Methylobacterium currus: one gene and its partner. The protein of the gene in region 2 interacts with the protein of the main gene of each other region in a pairwise test. Links are inferred from orthologs where the notes say so. Each region holds a gene or a part of one and is shown on either strand. Other genes may lie near its edges. The genes, in order: hflC and ftsH.

Region 1 (9,464 bases), 1.8 Mb from region 2 along the record:
TGCACCGAGGGGTCGAAGAAGCCGGTCACCGCCTCGAACGGCACCAGAAGCCGCTCCGGCACGCCGGAGAAGGACAGTCCGACCTCGAAGGTGTGCTCGGTGACGCCGAGGTCCCAGAACTGGTGCTGAAGGACGATCGTCATGTCCTGCGGATACTTTTCCCGCAGGCGCTGCGAGATCCGCACGCCGGGATAGTCGGTCCGGAACGAGACGTAGAAGTGATGCTCGCCGGCCAAGCCGTCGCGCGCCGCATCGCCCAGAACCTTGCGCACGACGTTGCGCAGGGCATCCTGCACCAGGAGATCGTAGCGAATCAGATCGTCTGCCATCAACCGTTGCCTGGCGCCGCATCGCTCGCGGGGAGGGAATTCGAGTGGAGGCTTCTGTTGCCAGGTGCCTCCGAACCCCGCCTATGCGGTGCTACCCGCTAGGACTTTGTTTGGTATTGGGGACCGCTTACGCGGCCACCGCCACCGGAGCAAAGTTGTCGTTGGCAACTATTGCATTGGCCCGATAACGGCGGAACCATGCCGAGCGAAAGCTCAACCTTTACGCCCTCGTCGATCCTATTTCGCCCCCGCCGAAGCCCGAACCGAACGGGCCGTTCCGGGCTTGGGTGGAGGCGCCGGGTACCGCCCCCGGGTCCGATAGGTTTATTCCGAAGAACGTTTATCGCCATAGCCGGCCTCGCGACCGGCAAGGGGAATATAGAGGGTCCCGTGCCGCTTTTGAAGCCCGCCGCGCGCCATTCTGTGACCGTTTCGCGAAGTGGTGCGCCGGCGCACTCCGAACCCACCGGCCTCGGCCGCCGCGGGCCGGGAGTCTGGCTCAAGGTGGCGGCCGCGATCCTGCGGGCGGTGCTGCTGCAACTGGCCGCGTTCGGCCTCGTCTTTGGAGCGGTCGCGGCCTTCAGCCGCCTGCCCGCTGTTCCGGCGAGCCTCCTGCCCTTCAAGGCCTTGACCGGCACCGAGCGGGCCGCGCTCGCCCTCACGGTGCTTCCGCATGTGGCGCTGGCATTTCTGATCCTCGCGGCCATCCGGCTTCGCCCAGGAAACACCCTTGATCCTGGACATCCCTTTGCTCCCGACAAGGCCTTGCACCCCGCCACGGCCCTGGGCTTCACCCGGCCCGACCTCTCCCGCCGTGCCGTCTGGCTCATCCTGCTCTGGCCGGCGCTCCAGGTCGCCTGGACGGCGGGGCTCTTGTGGCTCGCCGGCCAGCCGCCCGTCCGCGCCTGGCGCCTGTCGCCCTTTCTCACCGGCGAGGTCTTCCTGGCCTGGACGCTCTGGCTCGTGGTGCTCGCGCCGCTCGCCGAGGAGATGCTGTTTCGCGGCGACCTGTTCGGGCGCCTGACGCGACACCTCGCCCCGGCGGCGACGGTCGCCGTCGCCACGGTGGTGTTCGTGCTCTGCCACGCCGAGAACGGCCTGTTGCAGCCGGTCTCGGTCCTGCCGCTCGGAGTGGCTCTGGGCCTGATGCGGCTGTGGACCGGCAGCCTGTGGCCCTGCATCGCGCTCCACGCCGCGAGCAACGGCGCGGTGGTGCTGGCACGGGTGTGGAGTACCGGCTGAATCACGCCTCCGGGCGCTGCGATTCCGGCCTGGGACGCGTTATCCTGCTGGGCACCGTGACCGGGGAGGGGAACCGTCTCTCCCCCCGGGCATAGGCCAATGGGAGCCCGCCGGGCGCCGCGCGGCGCCCCGGGCCGTTTTCACGCGGAGGATGTCCGCCATGCGCCCCTACCACGCCCTCCTCCAGCGCATCCTCGACGACGGCGTCGAGAAGCACGATCGCACCGGGACCGGCACCCTCTCGGTGTTCGGCCATCAGATGCGCTTCGACCTCGCCGAGGGATTCCCGCTCGTGACGACGAAGCGGCTGCACCTGAAGTCGATCATCCACGAGCTCTTGTGGTTCCTCGCGGGCGACACCAACGTCGCCTACCTGCAATCGAACGGCGTGACGATCTGGGACGAGTGGGCCGACGAGCACGGCGATCTCGGCCCCGTCTACGGCCGGCAATGGCGCTCCTGGGCCAAGCCCGACGGCGGCAGCGTCGACCAGATCGCCTGGGTGCTCGACGAGATCCGCCGCAATCCCGATTCGCGCCGCCTCGTCGTCTCGGCCTGGAACCCGGCCGACCTCGACCGCATGGCGCTCGCGCCCTGCCACTGCCTGTTCCAGTTCTACGTCGCCGACGGGCGGCTCTCGCTCCAGCTCTACCAGCGCTCGGCCGACGCCTTCCTGGGCGTGCCGTTCAACATCGCTTCCTACGCGCTCCTCACCCACATGATGGCGCAGGTGCTGGACCTCACCCCCGGGGACTTCGTCCATACGCTGGGCGACGCGCATCTCTATTCCAACCACATCGCCCAGGCCCGCGAGCAGCTCGCCCGCGACATCCGCCCGCTCCCGCGGCTGCGCCTCGATCCGTCGGTGCGCTCGCTGTTCGATTTCCGCTACGACGACATCAGCATCGAGGGCTACGACCCGCACCCGGCGATCCGGGCGCCGGTGGCGGTCTGAGGATGGCGCCGCCCCTCGTCACCCTGATCGCCGCCGTCGCGAAGAACGGCGTCATCGGCCGCGACAACGCGCTGATCTGGCGCCTGCGCAGCGACCTGCGGCGCTTCCGCGCCCTCACCATGGGCAAGCCGGTGGTGATGGGGCGCAAGACCTGGGACTCGATCGGCCGGCCGCTTCCGGGACGGCGGGTGATCGTGCTGACCCGGGATCCCGCCTGGGAGGCGCCCGGCACCGAGCGGGCGGCCGGGTGGGACGACGCCCTGCGGCTCGCAGGCTCGGCGGGGGAGGTGATGGTGGCGGGCGGGTCCGAGATCTACGCCCTCGCCCTGCCGCATGCCGACCGGATCCACCTCACCGAGGTCGACGCGGCGCCCGAGGGCGATGCGCGCTTTCCCGCGATCCCGGCGGAGTTCCGCGAGGTCGCCGCGGAGGCGCATCCGGCCGGCCCCGAGGACGAGCACGGATTCCGGTTCGTGACCCTCGCGCGGGCTCCCTGAGCCCGATACGTCCGAGACGAGGAAACCATCTCAAGGTCCGGGGTGCGGCGATGGAACTCCCGCGAGCCCGCAGAAACCTTGAGAATTCGGTCGGCGCCGGTGGTTGCTTTCGCGTGGGGCTCGGCCGATATCGCAAGGGACCGAGACCAGAGCAATGCGAGTGCCGCGCGGGACGCGAGAGACAGCGCGGGGCGTGCCGGCCGGGAAAGGACGTGGGCGAGCATGCCTTGGAGCAATCAGAGCGGCGGCAGTGGCGGTGGCGGCGGCAACGGGGGTGGTCCCTGGGGCAATCGCGGCGGCAATAGCGGCGGTCCCTGGGGCAGTGGTTCCGGCGGCGGAGGCGGCGGCCCCTGGGGCGGCGGCGGCTCGGGCGGCGGCAACCAGCCGCCGGACCTCGAGGACCTGCTGCGCCGCAGCCAGGACCGGCTCAAGACCCTGATCCCCGGCGGCGGCTCGGTCGGCACCAAGGGTGCGGTGCTGGCGGTGCTGGTCGTGCTGGTGCTGTGGCTGATGACCGGCTGGTACACGGTGCTGCCGAGCCAGGTCGGCATCAACACGGTGTTCGGCCGCTATACCGGCCAGTCCGGCGAGGGCCTGCGCTGGAACTTCCCCTACCCGGTCGGCGCGGTGGTGAGGCCGAATGTCGGCGAGTCGCGCAGCATCCAGGTCGGCTACCGCTCGGGCGTCGGCGCCCAGCGCTCCCGGGACGTGCCGGAGGAGAGCCTGATGCTCACCGGCGACGACAACATCGTCGACCTCGATTTCGACGTGCAGTGGCGCGTGAACCCGGCCAAGGCCGAGGATTTCGTGTTCAACCTCCAGAATCCCGAGGGCACCATCAAGTCGGTGGCCGAGAGCGCGATGCGCGAGGTGGTGGGCCGGCGCCAGATCCAGGCGATCCTGACCACCGAGCAGTCGAGCGTGGCGCAGGAGGTGCAGCAGATCATCCAGAAGGCGCTCGATTCCTACGGCGCCGGCGTGCTGATCAACGTGGTCCAGCTCCAGGGCGTCAGCCCGCCGTCGGAGGTGCGCCAGGCCTTCGTCGACGTGAACGCGGCCCAGCAGGACGCGGCCCGCGCCCGCAACGAGGCCGAGACCTATGCCAGCCGCGTGGTGCCCGAGGCCCGGGGACGGTCCTCGCAGGTGATGCAGCAGGCGGAGGCCTTCAAGTCGCAGGCCACCGCCGAGGCGACCGGCCAGGCCGCGCGCTTCCGCGAGGTCTACGAATCCTACAAGCTCTCGCCCGCGGTCTCCCGCGAGCGCATGTTCCTCGACACGATGGAGAAGGTTCTGGGCGGCGTGAACAAGGTGATCATCGACCAGGGCGGCACCGCCGGCGCCGGCGCCGGCGCGACGGCTGCAGGGGTGCTGCCGGTCCTGCCCTTGCAGGACTTCACCACGACCGCCCGTCCGGCCCAGGGGAGCGCGCGATGAACGGCAACGCGCTTCGCACCGGCCTCGTCGTCCTCGGCGCCCTCGTCCTGGTGCTGATCTATGCCTCGGCCTTCACGGTGAGCCAGACCCAGCAGGCCCTGGTGCTGCAGTTCGGCCGCGTGCGCACCGTGCTGAACCAGGCCGGCACCGACAAGCCGGGCCTGTACTTCAAGCTGCCGTTCTTCGAGAGCGTGACGCTGTTCGAGAAGCGGCTGCTCGACCTCGACCTGCCGGTGCAGACCGTACTCTCGGCCGACCGCCAGAACCTCGAGGTCGATGCCTTCGCCCGCTACAAGATCAGCGATCCCCTGCGCTTCTACCAGTCGGTGAACAACGTCCAGGTCGCCAACCAGCGGCTGGGCAGCTTCACCAACGCGGCGATGCGCAACGTGCTGGCCAGCGCCTCGCGGGACGCCATCGTGCGCACCCAGCGCGAGGCCCTGATGAACCGCATCCAGGAGGAGGTGAACCGGCAGGCCAAGAATCTCGGCATCGAGATCATCGACCTGCGCCTGACCCGCGTCGACCTGCCGGCGGCCAACTCCCAGGCGGTCTACCAGCGCATGCGCACCGAGCGCGAGCGCGAGGCGGCGGACCTGCGCGCCAACGGCGCCCAGGTGGCGGCCACCATCAAGGCCAAGGCCGACCGCGACGTGACGGTGCTCATCGCCGAGGCGAACCAGAAGGCGGACCAGCTTCGCGGCCAGGGCGAGGCGGACCGCAACCGCATCCTCGCCGAGGCCTTCGGGCAGGATCCGGACTTCTTCGCCTTCTATCGCTCGATGCAGGCCTACGAGAAGGGCCTGAGCGGGCCCGAGACCCGGCTGGTGATCAGCCCCGGCTCGGAGTTCTTCCGCTACTTCAACGACCCGCAGGGTCGGGCTCGCCCTGCCGCGGCCCCGGCCGCCGGCCAGTAGGCCGGCGCCCCTCCGCCGAGGCGGAGACACGCCGACGATACCCCAGCGCCCCGCCCCGGCGGGGCGCGCTTTTGTGACGGTGGGCCACGCCGGTCGGCCGTGCCGCGGAGAACGACAAGATGCGACCTGAGGGGGGAACAGAAGAGGCGTCGGGAGCCGTCCGCGGGCGCCCGCGCGGTTTCCTGCCGTGAAGGATCTCGTCGCCGCCCTCGGCCTGGCGCTGGCCATCGAGGGCCTGCTCTGCGCCGCCTTCCCGGCAGCGATGCGCCGGGCGATGCAGGAGGCGTCGCAGACCCCGATGGAGCGGATGCGCCTCGTCGGCCTCCTCTCGGCCGCCGCCGGGGTCGTCGTGGTCGGTGTCGTCCGCCTGCTCCTCGGCTGAGGCGCGTCCGTCGGCTTGCCGGGACTTGAACCGGTCCGCTGGGAGACGATCTTAAGGAACGCTCCCGGCCCGGTCGCCGGGGGCTGCCCGGGCGAGGTGGACGGGGGCGACATGACGCTCCCTGCTCTCGCGCCGGGCCGAACCGTTTTGACGACGATCCTGCCCAACGAGGTTCCCTGATGGCCGCTTCCTCGCGCCGTAACCCCGCCTTCGCGAGACGGCGCCTGCCCGCCCTCGCCGGTGCTCTCCTGGCCCTGTCCGTCGGCACCGCGGCGCTGCCGGGCGTCGCCCTGGCCAAGGGGCCCGAATCGCTGGCCGACCTCGCCGAGCAGGTGACCGACGCGGTGGTGAACATCTCGGCGTCCACCACCGTGGAAGCGCGCGGCCGCACCCTGCCGCAGCTGCCGCAGGGCACCCCCTTCGAGGATCTCTTCGAGGAATTCTTCAACCGCCGCGGCCAAGGTGGCGGTCAAGGCGGCGGCGAGAGCCAGCCGCGGGCGCCGCGCCGCTCGAACTCGCTGGGCTCCGGCTTCATCATCGACTCGTCCGGCATCGTGGTCACCAACAACCACGTCATCGGCGACGCCAACGACATCCAGGTGATCCTGCATGACGGCCGCAAGCTGAAGGCCGAGATCATCGGCAAGGACTCGAAGATCGACCTCGCGGTGCTGCGGGTGAAGCCCGACCCGGACCGGCCTCTGAAGGCGGTGCCGCTCGGCGATTCCGACAAGATGCGGCCGGGCGACTGGGTGATCGCGATCGGCAACCCGTTCGGCCTCGGCGGCTCGGTCTCGGCCGGCATCGTCTCGGCCCGGGGCCGCAACATCGAGTCCGGCCCCTACGACAACTACATCCAGACCGACGCGGCCATCAACAAGGGCAATTCCGGCGGTCCGCTGTTCAACATGAACGGCGAGGTGATCGGCATCAACACGGCGATCCTGTCGCCGACCGGCGGCTCGGTCGGCATCGGCTTCGCGGTCCCGACCGCCACCGCCGGCCCGGTGATCGACCAGCTGCGCCAGTTCGGCGAGGTGCGGCGCGGCTGGCTCGGCGTGCGGATCCAGAACGTCGACGACACCACCGCCGAGGCTCTGGGCCTCAAGGGCGGCGGCCGCGGCGCGCTGATCGCCGGCGTCGACGACAAGGGTCCGGCCAAGACCGCCGGCCTCGAGGTCGGCGACGTGATCACCAAGTTCAACGGCGTGGAGGTCAAGAGCTCGAGCGACCTGCCCCGCATCGTCGCCTCGACCCCGGTCGGCAAGGTCGTCGACGTGACGACGATCCGCAAGGGCCAGGAGCAGACCAAGCAGGTCACCCTCGGCCGCCTGGAGGACAGCGACAAGCCGCAGCAGCAGTCGAACCTCAGCCGGCCGCAGCCGGAGGCCGACGTCACGCGCCAGGCCCTCGGCCTCAACCTCACGGGCCTCTCGGACGAGGCGCGCAAGCGCTTCGGGGTGAAGGACAGCGTCAAGGGCGTGCTGGTCACCCGGGTCGACCCGAACTCCAACGCCGCCGACAAGCGCATCCAGCCGGGCGACGTGATCGTCGAGGTGGGCCAGGAGGCGGTGAACTCCCCCGCCGACGTCACCCGCCGCATCGACCAGATCAAGAAGGACGGCCGCAAGTCGGCGCTGCTCCTCGTCTCCAACAAGGAGGGTGAGGTGCGGTTCGTGGCGCTGAGCCTGGAGTAGCAGGTCGTCGCGCGGCGGGTCTTTGCACTCGCCGCGCGTCACGGTGCCCGTTCGATCTGCTTCGAGCGTATCGACTCTCGCTTCGTCGTCCCGGGGCTGCGCAGGGGAACCCGAGATCTATCGCCGCTGACGTTTCAGGATGAAGCGGAACGCTGACCGCCTCTTCCTCCGACGCCGGAGGCGATGGATCCCGGGTTCTCGCCTTTCGGCGAGCCCGAGAATGACGGCGAGGACGCTTCAAGACATTCACCCCGCTCTCGATCTCACGGACGAGGTCGAGGCGGGGTGAGTTTAGACTGGGCAAAGTCGTGAACACGCTTCGGCGAGCCGGCCTTTCTCAGGCCGGCCCTCTTCCTCACCGCTGAGGATCGATCAGCGGCGACCAGGTCGGGTCGGAGGCGTAGGACGGGGTCGGAACCGGCTGCTCGACCTTGCCGGTGATGTCGACCATGTAGAGCTTGCCGCCGGCCTGGCCGCCGGGATCGCGGAAGAAGATCAGGTACTGGCCGTTCGGCGCCCAGGTCGGGCCCTCGTTGTGAAACCCTTCCGTCAGCACCCGCTCCCCGCTGCCGTCGGGCTTCATGATGCAGATCGAGAACGAGCCCTTCCGCTGCCGCGTGAAGGCGATGTAGTCGCCCCGCGGCGACCAGGCCGGCTGCGAGGCCGAGCCGTCGCCGAAGGACAGGCGGCGCGGATTCGAGCCGTCGGCGCCCATGATGTAGATCTGCTGCTGGCCGCCGCGGTCGGATTCGAACACGATCTCGCGCCCGTCCGGCGAGAAGGACGGCGAGGTGTCGATGGCGTTGGCGTTGGTGATCCGGGTCTGCGCCTTGGAGGCGAGGTCCATCACGTAGATGCTGGCATTGCCGCCGTCCTGGTCGCTCATCACCAGGCGGCGCCCGTCCGGCGAGAAGCGCGGGCTGGTGCTCATCTCGGCATTGGTCGGGATCACCTGCCGGGAGCCGGTCGAGAGGTTGATCACCTGCACCCGCGGCTGCTGGCCGGTGACCTGGGACATGTAGGTGATGTCCTGCGTCGAGGGCGAGTAGCGCGGCGCCACCACCGAGGCCTCGCCGCTCGTCAGGTAGCGCACGTTGGCGCCGTCCTGGTCCATGATGGCGAGGCGCTTGCGGCGGTGCTCCTTCGAGCCCGATTCGTCGACGAAGGCGACGCGGGTGTCGAAGAAGCCGCCGATGCCGGTGATCTTGGTGTAGACCGCGTCCGAGATCAGGTGGCCCATGCGGCGCGCATTGGCGCCGTCGCCCGCATATTGCTGGCCGATCATCTGCTGGCCCGACAGCACGTCCCACAGGCGGAACTCGGCCTTGAGCCGGCCCGACCCGTCGCGGGTGACCCGGCCGGTGACCAGGCCCTGCACGCCGGTGTCCTTCCAGGCGGAAAAATTCGGCGCGGCGTCGAAATTCGGGTTCTCGGGGAAGCGCGCCTTCTCGACCGGGGTGAAATAGCCGGAGCGCTTCAGGTTGTTGGTCACGATACCCGACAGGGTCGGGCCGAGGCTCGGATCGCCGGAGAAGTCGGCGATGGCGATCGGCATCGGCTGGAAGGCGCCGCCGGGCCCGATGCGCAGGTTGAGCTGCGCCTGCGCGGTGTCGGGGAAGCCCGAGACGAGGCCGGCGGCGAGGCACAGCCACAGGACAGCGGCGAGCGCGTGACGCAATCGCGAGGGGGAGTGCATGGAGGGGACGTCCGTCGTGGGGTGAAGCAAGCGGCGTGAGGATCGTCAGGCCCGCGGCAGCTCGAACTCCGCGTTGATGACCCGCCAATCGTTGTAGAACGGGGCGTACTGGGACGGGATGCGGAACGGCGCGCAGCGCCGCACAGCCCGCACCGCGGCCTCGGCGATCGAGCGATCGACCGCGCTGCCGCCGGCCCGCAGGATGCGCGGATCGGTGGTGAGGGACCCGTCGGGGTTCAGGCGGATGTCGAGCTGCGGCAGCACGATGCCCTGCGCGGCGCCGGGGGGCGCGGAGTAGCAGCGCTCGATCTGCTG
Region 2 (9,461 bases):
GGGAGCCACGATGGCCACGACACGCGTCCGCACCTTCTCGGATTTCGCCGCCTCGGTCGCGCGGGCGGCGGGCCGTCCCGGCACTTTCGCGGCGAGCCTGCTCCTGATCGCGGTCTGGGCGGTGACGGGCCCGCTGTTCCACTACTCGGACACGTGGCAGCTGATCATCAACACCGGCACGACGATCGTGACGTTCCTGATGGTCTTCCTGATCCAGAACACCCAGAACCGCGACGGTGCGGCGATCCAGGCCAAGCTCGACGAGCTGATCCGGGCGAGCGCGGCCCAGAACGCCTATATCGGCATCGAGCACCTGACCGAGGAGGAGCTGGACGTCCTGCGCGCCCGCTGCGAGGCGCGGGCGAGGAACTTCCATCTCGGCGACGTGGCGGATGCCGCCGAGGAGACCGCCAACGCCAAGGCCGCGGCGGCGGCCCGGGCCGCGACGGGGGCGTGAGCCCGCTCACGCGCAGAGCTGGCGCCAGGTATCAGTGCGGGGACATGTATCAGCGTCGGACGCCTCGGCCTCGTTCGCCATCATCCGGGCGAGGCGCAGGATATCGGCGATCACGAAGGGCTTCGTGACGAAGGTGCTGCCGGGCACGGCCGGGCGTTTCAGGGTGGCGGTGGTCGAGGAATAGATCACCGGCCGGTGCGGCTGGATCTCTCGGTAGGCCTCGGCCACGTGCCAGCCGTCGATGGGGCCGGGGAGCCGGATGTCGGTCAGGAGCCAGCCGATCCGCGAGCCGTGCTGGCGCAGCAGAGCCAGTGCCGCCTCGCCGCTCGCCGCACCCAGCGTCGCGACGCCGTGCTGCTCGCACAGGGTCACCAGCAGCTCGAGCAGCATGTAGCTGTCCTCGACGATCAGGACGCAGGGCCTGGGCGCCGGCCAGGACGTCGGCAGGGGGTCGAGCATCACGGGAGAATCTCGATCGTCGATCCGGCGACGGTCGGCTCTCTTGGTTAACGAAGCGTCAACGGGCGTGATGTTGTGAGAATGCAACATCCGCCGGGCGTTCATCGCGACCGCATCCCGCGCCGCAGCGTAGCCGTATTTGCGCGGTGTCTGGGGCTCACCGCGCGCCGTCGCCGAGGCTCGGCCTTGAGGCGGCGGAAGCGGCGGTCCCGCTTGAGGCGCAAGGCCCCGTCAAGGTTGACGGAACCTTCGCTTAACCGGCCGGGGCTATGGACGATCGCGTGTCGTGAAGCGGCGTCGCCGGGCTCCTCGTGCGGTTCGGGCCTCGCCGGGTGCGGTCTCGTCGGAGGACCGCCAGAGGAGTTTGAGTCGATGCCGCTGCCGCTCGCGCCCCTGCGTGCGCTCAAGATCACCGCCGCTCTCGGGCTCGCCCTGTCGATGGCGGCCTGCGCGAGCAACAACGACCTTGCCGACGCCTCGGCGGCCTACGGAGCCGGGGGAGCCGGAGGGATGGGCGGCCGCGGCGGTCCCGCGACGCCGGGCAGCGCCCAGGATTTCGTGGTCAATATCGGCGACCGGGTCTTCTTCGAGTCCGACTCGACCGACTTGAGCGCCACCGCCACCGCCACCCTCGACAAGCAGGCGCAGTGGCTGTCGCGCTACCCGCGCTACACGTTCCTGATCGAGGGCCATGCCGACGAGCGCGGCACCCGCGAGTACAACTTCTCCCTCGGCGCCCGCCGCGCCCAGGCGGTGCGGGACTACCTCGCCTCCCGGGGCATCGGGTCGAACCGCATGCGCACCGTCTCCTACGGCAAGGAGCGCCCGGTGGCGGTCTGCAACGACATCTCGTGCTGGTCGCAGAACCGCCGCGCCGTCACGGTGCTGGACGGCGGCGCCGGCTCGTGAGGCAGGGGCGGCGCGAGCCGCCCTGTTCCGGAGCCGGACGAGGCGGCCCGAGCCGCCCTGTTCCCGAACTGGAAAAGGCGGTGCGCCGCCTCGTGACCGAGATGGACGGGGCGGCCTTGCGCCGTCCCTTTTGCCCGGAGGCGCGGCATCTGCTAACCCGCGCTCCCGAGTGCGGACCCGCCGCCTGACCCGAGCCGTGATGCGCCCCGCCATGCTTCGCCGCCTGCTCCTCGCCCCCCTCGCCGTCTCAGGTCTGGCCCTCGCCGCCGCGTGCCCGGCCGCGGCCCAGGACGCCGCCGAGTTCGTGGTGCGCCTCAACCGGCTGGAGAACCAGTCGCGCCAGATGGCGGGCCAGATCGAGTCGCTCCAATATGAGAACCGCCAGCTCAAGGAGCAGCTGCGCAAGTTCCAGGAGGACGTCGAGTTCCGCTTCCAGGAGCAGAAGGGTGGGCAGCGCCCGGCTGCCGCGACCCCGCAGCCGAAGCCCCAGAAGCGCAGCGACGCCTTCGACCCGTCCCAGAACCCCGGCGCGCCGGGTGCACCCCAGGCGCTTGGCAGCACCCAGGGGTCGGGCGCCGCGACGCCCTCGCAGGCGCCGCGATCCGCGGCCGCCGCCGCCGCGACCCCGAGCACCACCGCCGCCCTCGCCCCGCCCCGGGCCGCCATCGAGGACGACACGCCCGATTACGGCGAGCCGGTGGACCTGCGCCCGCCGTCCCGCCCGGCCGCCGCCGCTCCGGCCCCGGCGCCGCGGCCCTCGGCCAGCGTCGCCGCCACCGGCACCGGCGACGCGAAGGCCGATTACGAGGTGGCCTACGCCTACGTGCTGCAGCGCCAATACGAGCAGGCCGAGATGAGCCTGCGCCAGTTCATCCAGTCGCATCCCCGCGATGCCCTGGTGCCGGACGCGACCTACTGGCTCGGCGAGAGCTACTTGCAGCGCAACCGCACCCGCGAGGCGGCCGAGCAGTTCCTGAAGGTCTCGACCGACTATGCCCGCTCGCGCAAGGCGCCGGACGCGATGCTGAAGCTCGGTGCCTCGCTCAACGCCCTCGGTGCCCGCGAGCAGGCCTGCGCCACCCTGGCGGAGCTGGAGCGCAAGTTCCCGCAGGCCTCCTCGACCGTCAAGCAGGGGGTCGACCGGGAGCAGCGGCGCGCGCGCTGCGCGGCGTGAGCCAGGCAACGTGACCCAAGCAACGTGAGCCCAGCGGCGTGAGCCGCCCGGACGGATCCTCTCCCGACGAACCGCTCGGGCCGGCCGAGGGCGCCGCTCTCCTGAAGCCCTGGATCGGTCGCGGCGCCGCCTACCGGGGCGCCGTGCTGGCCGTATCGGGCGGGCCCGATTCGACGGCGCTGATGGGCTGCGCCGCCCTCTGCGGAGCCGGGATTCCCCTCGTCGTCGCCACCGTCGATCACGGCCTGCGCCCCGCCTCCGCCGCCGAGGCGGAGGAGGTCGCCGGCCTCGCCGCCCGGCTCGGCTTCGCCCACCGGGTCCTCGCCTGGACCGGCCCGAAACCGCCGGCCCGCCTCCAGGAGGCGGCCCGGGCGGCGCGCTACCGCCTGCTCGCCGACCTCGCCCGCGAAGCCGGCGTCGATCTCGTCCTCACCGCCCACACCCTCGACGACCAGGCCGAGACCGTACTGATGCGCCTCTGCGCCGGATCCGGTCCGGCCGGCCTCGCCGGGATGGCGCCGGCGCGGGCCCTGGACGGCCTGACCCTCGGCCGGCCCTTCCTGGGCATCCCGAAAGCCCGCCTCGTCGCCACCTGCGAGGACCAGGGCTGGCCGTTCGTGCGCGATCCCTCCAACATCGACCCACGCTTCGGCCGTGCGCGCCTGCGGCGGCTGCTGCCGCTCCTCGCCGAGGAAGGGCTGACTGCGGAGCGCCTCGCCCGCCTTGCCGCGCGCCTTCGCCGCGACGAGGCGGCGCTGGGCGATGCCGCCGAGGCGGCCCTGAGCGACCTCCGGCGCTCCGATCCGGGCGGGGAGGGGCGCCTCGTCCTCGACGGGACCGGCCTCGCGGCCCTGCCGGAAGCGGTGGCCCTGAGGTCCGTCGCGCTCGCCGTCGTGGCCTTCCAGGGCGACGCGGGACGACAGGGCGAGGCGCCGGCCTATCCGCCGCGCCTGGAACGGCTGGAGCGGATCGTCCTCGGCGAGATCCTGCCCGCCCTGCGGCAGGGCCTCCCCTGCCGGCGCACCGTCGCGGGCCTCCTCCTGGCGGCCGGCGGCGGCCGGCTGACCCTCAGCCCGGCGCCTCCGCGGCGCCCGCCGGGCCTGCATTCGACCTGACGTCCGGCCCGGCCCGCCGGCCTGCGGTGCCGCAGGCGCGGGCGATTACTTGGCAAGCCCCGGGCGGGTGCCTACATTGCGATCCGAGTGCCGGTGCCCAACCCCAGCACGCCCGCACGGTACCGCGCTCCTCAGGGATTGACTCTTCGATGAACCCCAATTTCCGCAATTTCGCCCTGTGGGTCGTCATCTTCCTGCTGGTGCTGGCCCTCGTGACCCTGTTCCAGAACCCGGGTCACCGCTCGGGCGGCGGGGAGATCGCCTACAGCCAGCTCCTGAACGACGCCGAGGCGGGCCGCATCCAGAGCGTGGTCATCTCCGGCCAGGAGGTGAGCGGCACCTATACGAGCGGCGGCACGTTCTCGACCTACGCGCCCAACGATCCCTCGCTGGTGTCGAAGCTCCAGGGCAAGGGCGTGACCATCACGGCCCGTCCGCCCTCCGACAACACGCCGTGGTTCATCGCGCTGCTGGTCAACTGGCTGCCGATCCTGGTGTTCATCGGGGCCTGGATCTTCCTGTCGCGCCAGATGCAGTCCGGCGCCGGCCGGGCCATGGGCTTCGGCAAGTCCAAGGCGAAGCTCCTGACCGAGGCGCATGGCCGCGTGACCTTCGAGGACGTGGCGGGCGTCGACGAGGCCAAGGAGGACCTGCAGGAGATCGTCGAGTTCCTGCGCGACCCGCAGAAGTTCCAGCGGCTTGGCGGCCGCATCCCGCGCGGCGTGCTGCTGGTCGGCCCCCCCGGCACCGGCAAGACCCTGATCGCCCGGGCGGTCGCGGGCGAGGCCAACGTGCCGTTCTTCACCATCTCAGGGTCGGACTTCGTCGAGATGTTCGTCGGCGTCGGCGCCAGCCGCGTCCGCGACATGTTCGACCAGGCGAAGAAGAACGCCCCCTGCATCATCTTCATCGACGAGATTGACGCCGTCGGCCGGCATCGCGGCGCGGGCCTCGGGGGCGGCAACGACGAGCGCGAGCAGACCCTCAACCAGCTCCTCGTGGAAATGGACGGCTTCGAGGCCAACGAGGGCATCATCATCATCGCGGCGACGAACCGTCCCGACGTGCTCGATCCGGCGCTGCTGCGCCCCGGCCGCTTCGACCGCCAGATCATCGTGCCGAACCCGGATGTGATCGGCCGCGAGCGCATCCTGCGCGTCCATGTCCGCAAGGTGCCGCTCTCGCCCGACGTCGACCTCAAGGTGATCGCCCGCGGCACCCCCGGCTTCTCGGGCGCCGACCTGATGAACCTCGTCAACGAGGCGGCGCTGCTGGCGGCCCGCCGCGGCAAGCGCATCGTCACGATGCACGAGTTCGAGGACGCCAAGGACAAGGTGATGATGGGTGCCGAGCGGCGCACCCTCGTCATGACCGAGGACGAGAAGCGGCTCACCGCCTATCACGAGGGCGGCCACGCCATCGTGGCCTTCAACGTCCCGGCGACCGACCCGGTGCACAAGGCGACGATCATCCCCCGCGGCCGGGCGCTCGGCATGGTCATGCAGCTGCCGGAGCGCGACAAGCTGTCGATGTCCTTCGAGCAGATGACCTCGCGCCTCGCCATCATGATGGGCGGCCGCGTCGCCGAGGAGATGATCTTCGGCCACGACAAGGTCACCTCCGGCGCGCAGTCGGACATCGAGCAGGCGACGCGGCTGGCCCGCATGATGGTGACCCGCTGGGGCTTCAGCCCTGAGCTCGGCACCGTCGCCTACGGCGAGAACAACGACGAGGTCTTCCTCGGCATGCAGGTCAACCGGCAGCAGAACGTGTCGGAAGCCACCGCCCAGAAGATCGACGCCGAGGTTCGCCGCCTGGTCGAGGCCGGCCTGCAGGATGCCCGCCGCATCCTCAGCGAGCGCCGCGAGGACCTCGAGGCCCTGGCCCGCGGCCTCCTCGAATACGAGACTCTGTCGGGCGACGAGATCCGCGACCTCCTCGACGGCAAGCCGCCGGTGCGCGACGCCGGCGACTACCCGACGAACCCGACCCGGGGCTCGCCGGTCCCCTCCGCCGGCCGCGGCCGGCCGCGGGAGAATGACGGCGGCTACGAGCCGCAGCCGCAGGCCTGAGCGGCAGCCGCCGTGGCCCGAGCGGCGCGGAATCCACACTGCTCGATGATTCGGGCAAGGGGCGGCGGGAGCGATCCCGCCGCCCCTTGTCGTTGCAAGACAGCCTCAAAATAACCCAGACCACGTGTGACGCCCATTCGGGATGGCAGCACCGCGGCCTTGCGCGGCGCTGCCCGCCGGCGGCCGGGACGGCCCAGGTTGGGACAGGGAGAAGACAGCCGTGCGCAAGTATTTCGGGACCGACGGCATCCGGGGCCGGGCCAACGGCGTCATCACGCCGGAACTCGCGCTGAAGGTGGGACAGGCCGCCGGCCTCGTGTTCCAGCGCGGGGAGCACCGTCACCGCGTGGTGATCGGCAAGGATACCCGCCTGTCGGGCTACATGATCGAGACCGCCCTGGTGGCGGGCTTCACCTCGGTGGGGATGGACGTGCTGCTGCTCGGCCCGATGCCGACGCCGGCCGTGGCGATGCTGACCCGCTCGATGCGGGCCGATATCGGGGTGATGATCTCGGCCTCCCATAACCCGTTCGAGGATAACGGGATCAAGATCTTCGGTCCCGACGGGTTCAAGCTGTCGGACGACGTCGAGCGAGAGATCGAGCGGCTGATCGAGTCCAACCTCCAGACGAAGCTCGCCGGCTCCACCGATCTCGGCCGCGCCAAGCGCATCGAGAGCGTGCATGCCCGCTACATCGAGTTCGCCAAGCGCACCCTGCCGCGCAACCTGACCCTCGACGGCCTGCGGGTGGTGGTCGATTGCGCCAACGGCGCCGCCTATCGGGTGGCGCCCGAGACCCTCTGGGAGCTCGGCGCCGAGGTGATCGCCATCGGCACCGAGCCGGACGGCTTCAACATCAACCGCGACGTCGGCTCGACGGCGCCGGAGGCCCTGGTCGCCAAGGTGCGCGAGCTGCGCGCCGATATCGGCATCGCGCTCGACGGCGACGCCGACCGGGTGCTGGTGGTCGACGAGAAGGGCCATCGGGTCGACGGCGACCAGCTGATGGCGGTGGTCGCCCGCTCCTGGCAGGAGGACGACCGCCTGTCGAAGAACGGCATCGTCGCCACGATCATGTCGAATCTCGGCCTCGAGCGCTATCTCGGGGGCTTAGGCCTCGGCATGGTCCGCACCGCCGTCGGCGACCGCTACGTGCTGGAGCACATGCGCGAGCACGGCTACAATCTCGGCGGCGAGCAGTCCGGCCACATCATCATGTCGGATTACGCCACGACCGGCGACGGGCTGGTGGCGGCGCTCCAGCTTCTCTCCGTGGTGCAGCGCCAGCAGCGCCCGGTGAGCGAGGTCTGCCACTGCTTCGACCCGCTGCCGCAGGTACTCAAGAACGTGCGCTACGGCGCCGGCGGCGAGCCGCTGCGCCAGGATTCCGTCGTCACCGCCATCGAGGGCGCGAGGCAGCGCCTGGGGGAGGGCGGCCGCCTCGTCATCCGGCCGTCCGGCACCGAGCCGGTGATCCGGGTGATGGCCGAGGGCGACGACCGCGACCTCGTGGTGCGGGTGGTCGACGATGTGGTCGAGGCCCTGCGCAAGGTCGCGGCCTGACCGGACAGGGCCTGGAACGGAGGCGGCGACGTCCTCCGTTCCGCCACAGCCTTTGCGCGAGCGGCCAGTAGAATTGCGCGCAGGATGTGTGTGCCGACCGGGCTCGCATCCTCGCTCGCCCGCCCCGGCGACGACACCGATCAGTCAAGTGCAACTCTTTCTCAGCCCTAAGGCTTAACGTTAAGCGCGGGTTTACCGAACCTGGCGACAGTCGTGACGTCTTCCGGAATGGCCGCCCGACGTCCCCGCGGCCCTCCACAACAAGGAACCGTCATGGGCCGCCGCAGCAAGCCACTCGCGCTGGCGCGCATCTTCACGCTCGCTGCGAGCGTGGCAGCGCCGGGCCTCGTCCACGCCGCCGACCTCGATCTCCTGCCGCCTCCGCCTCCGCCTCCACCTCCGCCCCCGCCGGTGGAAGTCGGCGGCGGCTGGTACCTGCGCGGTGATGTCGGCGTCGGCCTCCTCGATCTGCGCAAGACGATCGCCGTGGACGTCTCGACCCCCCCGATCCCCTACAAGTACGGTGCGATCCAGGACCAAGTCGGAGACCAGGCCTTCGTCGGCGTCGGCGTCGGCTACCAGTTCAATCCGTGGCTGCGCTTCGACGTCACCGGCGAGTACCGCTCGAAGACCGACTGGCGCTTCGTGGCCGAGGATCTCTCCTACGATACCCGTGGCGGCTTCAACCTCACGACCGGCAAGTTCTCGTCCGTCGTCGGCCTAGCGAACGGCTACGTCGACCTCGGCAACTGGTACGGGTTCACCCCCTTCGTCGGCGCCGGCGTGGGCTTCGCCCACCACATGTTCGGGTCCGTGACCGATCAGGGCCAAGGCATCTATGGGGGTGGCTTCGGCTACGGGAAGTCCAAGGACAAGACGAACTTCGCATGGGCCGCCCATGCCGGTCTCAGCTACGCGGTCACGCCCAACCTGAAGCTCGAACTCGCCTACCGTTATCTGAACATGGGCGATGCCGAGACCGGCGTGGTGAGCTGCCTGCCGGCCTGCGATCAGAAGACGGTGTACCGCGCCAAGGAGCTCGAGTCCCACGATATCAAGCTCGGCATGCGCTGGATGTTCGGCGCGCCGGTCGTGGCCGCCTACGAGCCGCCCCCGCCGCCGATGATGCCGCTGGTGCGCAAGTACTGACGCCTCAAGAGCCAACTCCGGCGCCTCCGGCGCCGGAAATTCCGGCGGCGGGCCGTTAGGGTTAAGTCGCCGCTAAACTTCTTCCATTGCCTTCAGTCATCGGGCCGCACGGGCCCGCCATCATCCCCACGAGACGCACGCCCCGGCTGAGGAGCCGAAGGGGCAGGAAAGGGCTCCAATGGCACGGTTCGGTTACTGCATCTCGGTCGCAGCCTTCGGGCTCGGCCTGCTCGGTGCGCCTGCGCTCGCCGCCGATCTGCTGCCGCCACCTCCACCGCCGCCGCCGCCTCTCGCGGCCCCGGTGGAGATCGGCACCGGCTGGTACCTGCGCGGCGACTACACGGCGAGCGATTTCCGCCGCCCGAAGGACGACACCCTGCCGGGCACCGAGGGCGCCAAGCTCGTCGGCTTCCGGCTCGGCGACACCGACGGCTATGGCGGCGGCATCGGCTACCGCTTCAACAGCTTCCTGCGCGCCGACGTCACCATCGACGGGCGCACCCGCAGCCGCTTCCGCGACTATTCCTCGCGCACGCTGTTCGTCGAGGGCTTCAACACCGAG

The links.
Region 1: the proteins of ftsH (region 2) and hflC interact in binary tests that used the Escherichia coli proteins (3 or more experiments, as listed by UniProt). The link is inferred for Methylobacterium currus from one-to-one orthologs.

What each region holds. Positions count from the first base shown.
Region 1 is NZ_CP028843.1:3,802,181-3,811,644, reverse strand. Bases 3,415-6,413 are described here. They hold hflC (protease modulator HflC), read left to right. Parts: upstream 3,415-4,453; coding sequence 4,454-5,374; downstream 5,375-6,413. Other genes in these bases: DA075_RS17745 (DegQ family serine endoprotease), read left to right, coding at 5,936-6,413; DA075_RS17750 (DUF2065 family protein), read left to right, coding at 5,562-5,756; hflK (FtsH protease activity modulator HflK), read left to right, coding at 3,415-4,457. Also shown: DA075_RS17785 (SspB family protein), read right to left, coding at 1-329; DA075_RS17775 (CPBP family intramembrane glutamic endopeptidase), read left to right, coding at 834-1,571; DA075_RS17770 (thymidylate synthase), read left to right, coding at 1,732-2,526; DA075_RS17765 (dihydrofolate reductase), read left to right, coding at 2,529-3,023; more of hflK, read left to right, coding at 3,246-3,414; more of DA075_RS17745, read left to right, coding at 6,414-7,453; Tol-Pal system beta propeller repeat protein TolB, read right to left, coding at 7,809-9,149; cell envelope integrity protein TolA, read right to left, coding at 9,195-9,464.
Region 2 is NZ_CP028843.1:5,635,748-5,645,208, forward strand. What follows is about bases 3,729-6,724. They hold ftsH (ATP-dependent zinc metalloprotease FtsH), read left to right. Parts: upstream 3,729-4,263; coding sequence 4,264-6,186; downstream 6,187-6,724. Other genes in these bases: tilS (tRNA lysidine(34) synthetase TilS), read left to right, coding at 3,729-4,114; glmM (phosphoglucosamine mutase), read left to right, coding at 6,407-6,724. Also shown: DA075_RS25960 (low affinity iron permease family protein), read left to right, coding at 11-457; DA075_RS25965 (response regulator), read right to left, coding at 464-916; peptidoglycan-associated lipoprotein Pal, read left to right, coding at 1,289-1,825; tol-pal system protein YbgF, read left to right, coding at 2,037-2,999; more of tilS, read left to right, coding at 3,038-3,728; more of glmM, read left to right, coding at 6,725-7,750; DA075_RS25995 (outer membrane protein), read left to right, coding at 8,024-8,899; DA075_RS26000 (outer membrane protein), read left to right, coding at 9,078-9,461. UniProt on the Escherichia coli protein: Acts as a processive, ATP-dependent zinc metallopeptidase for both cytoplasmic and membrane proteins. Plays a role in the quality control of integral membrane proteins.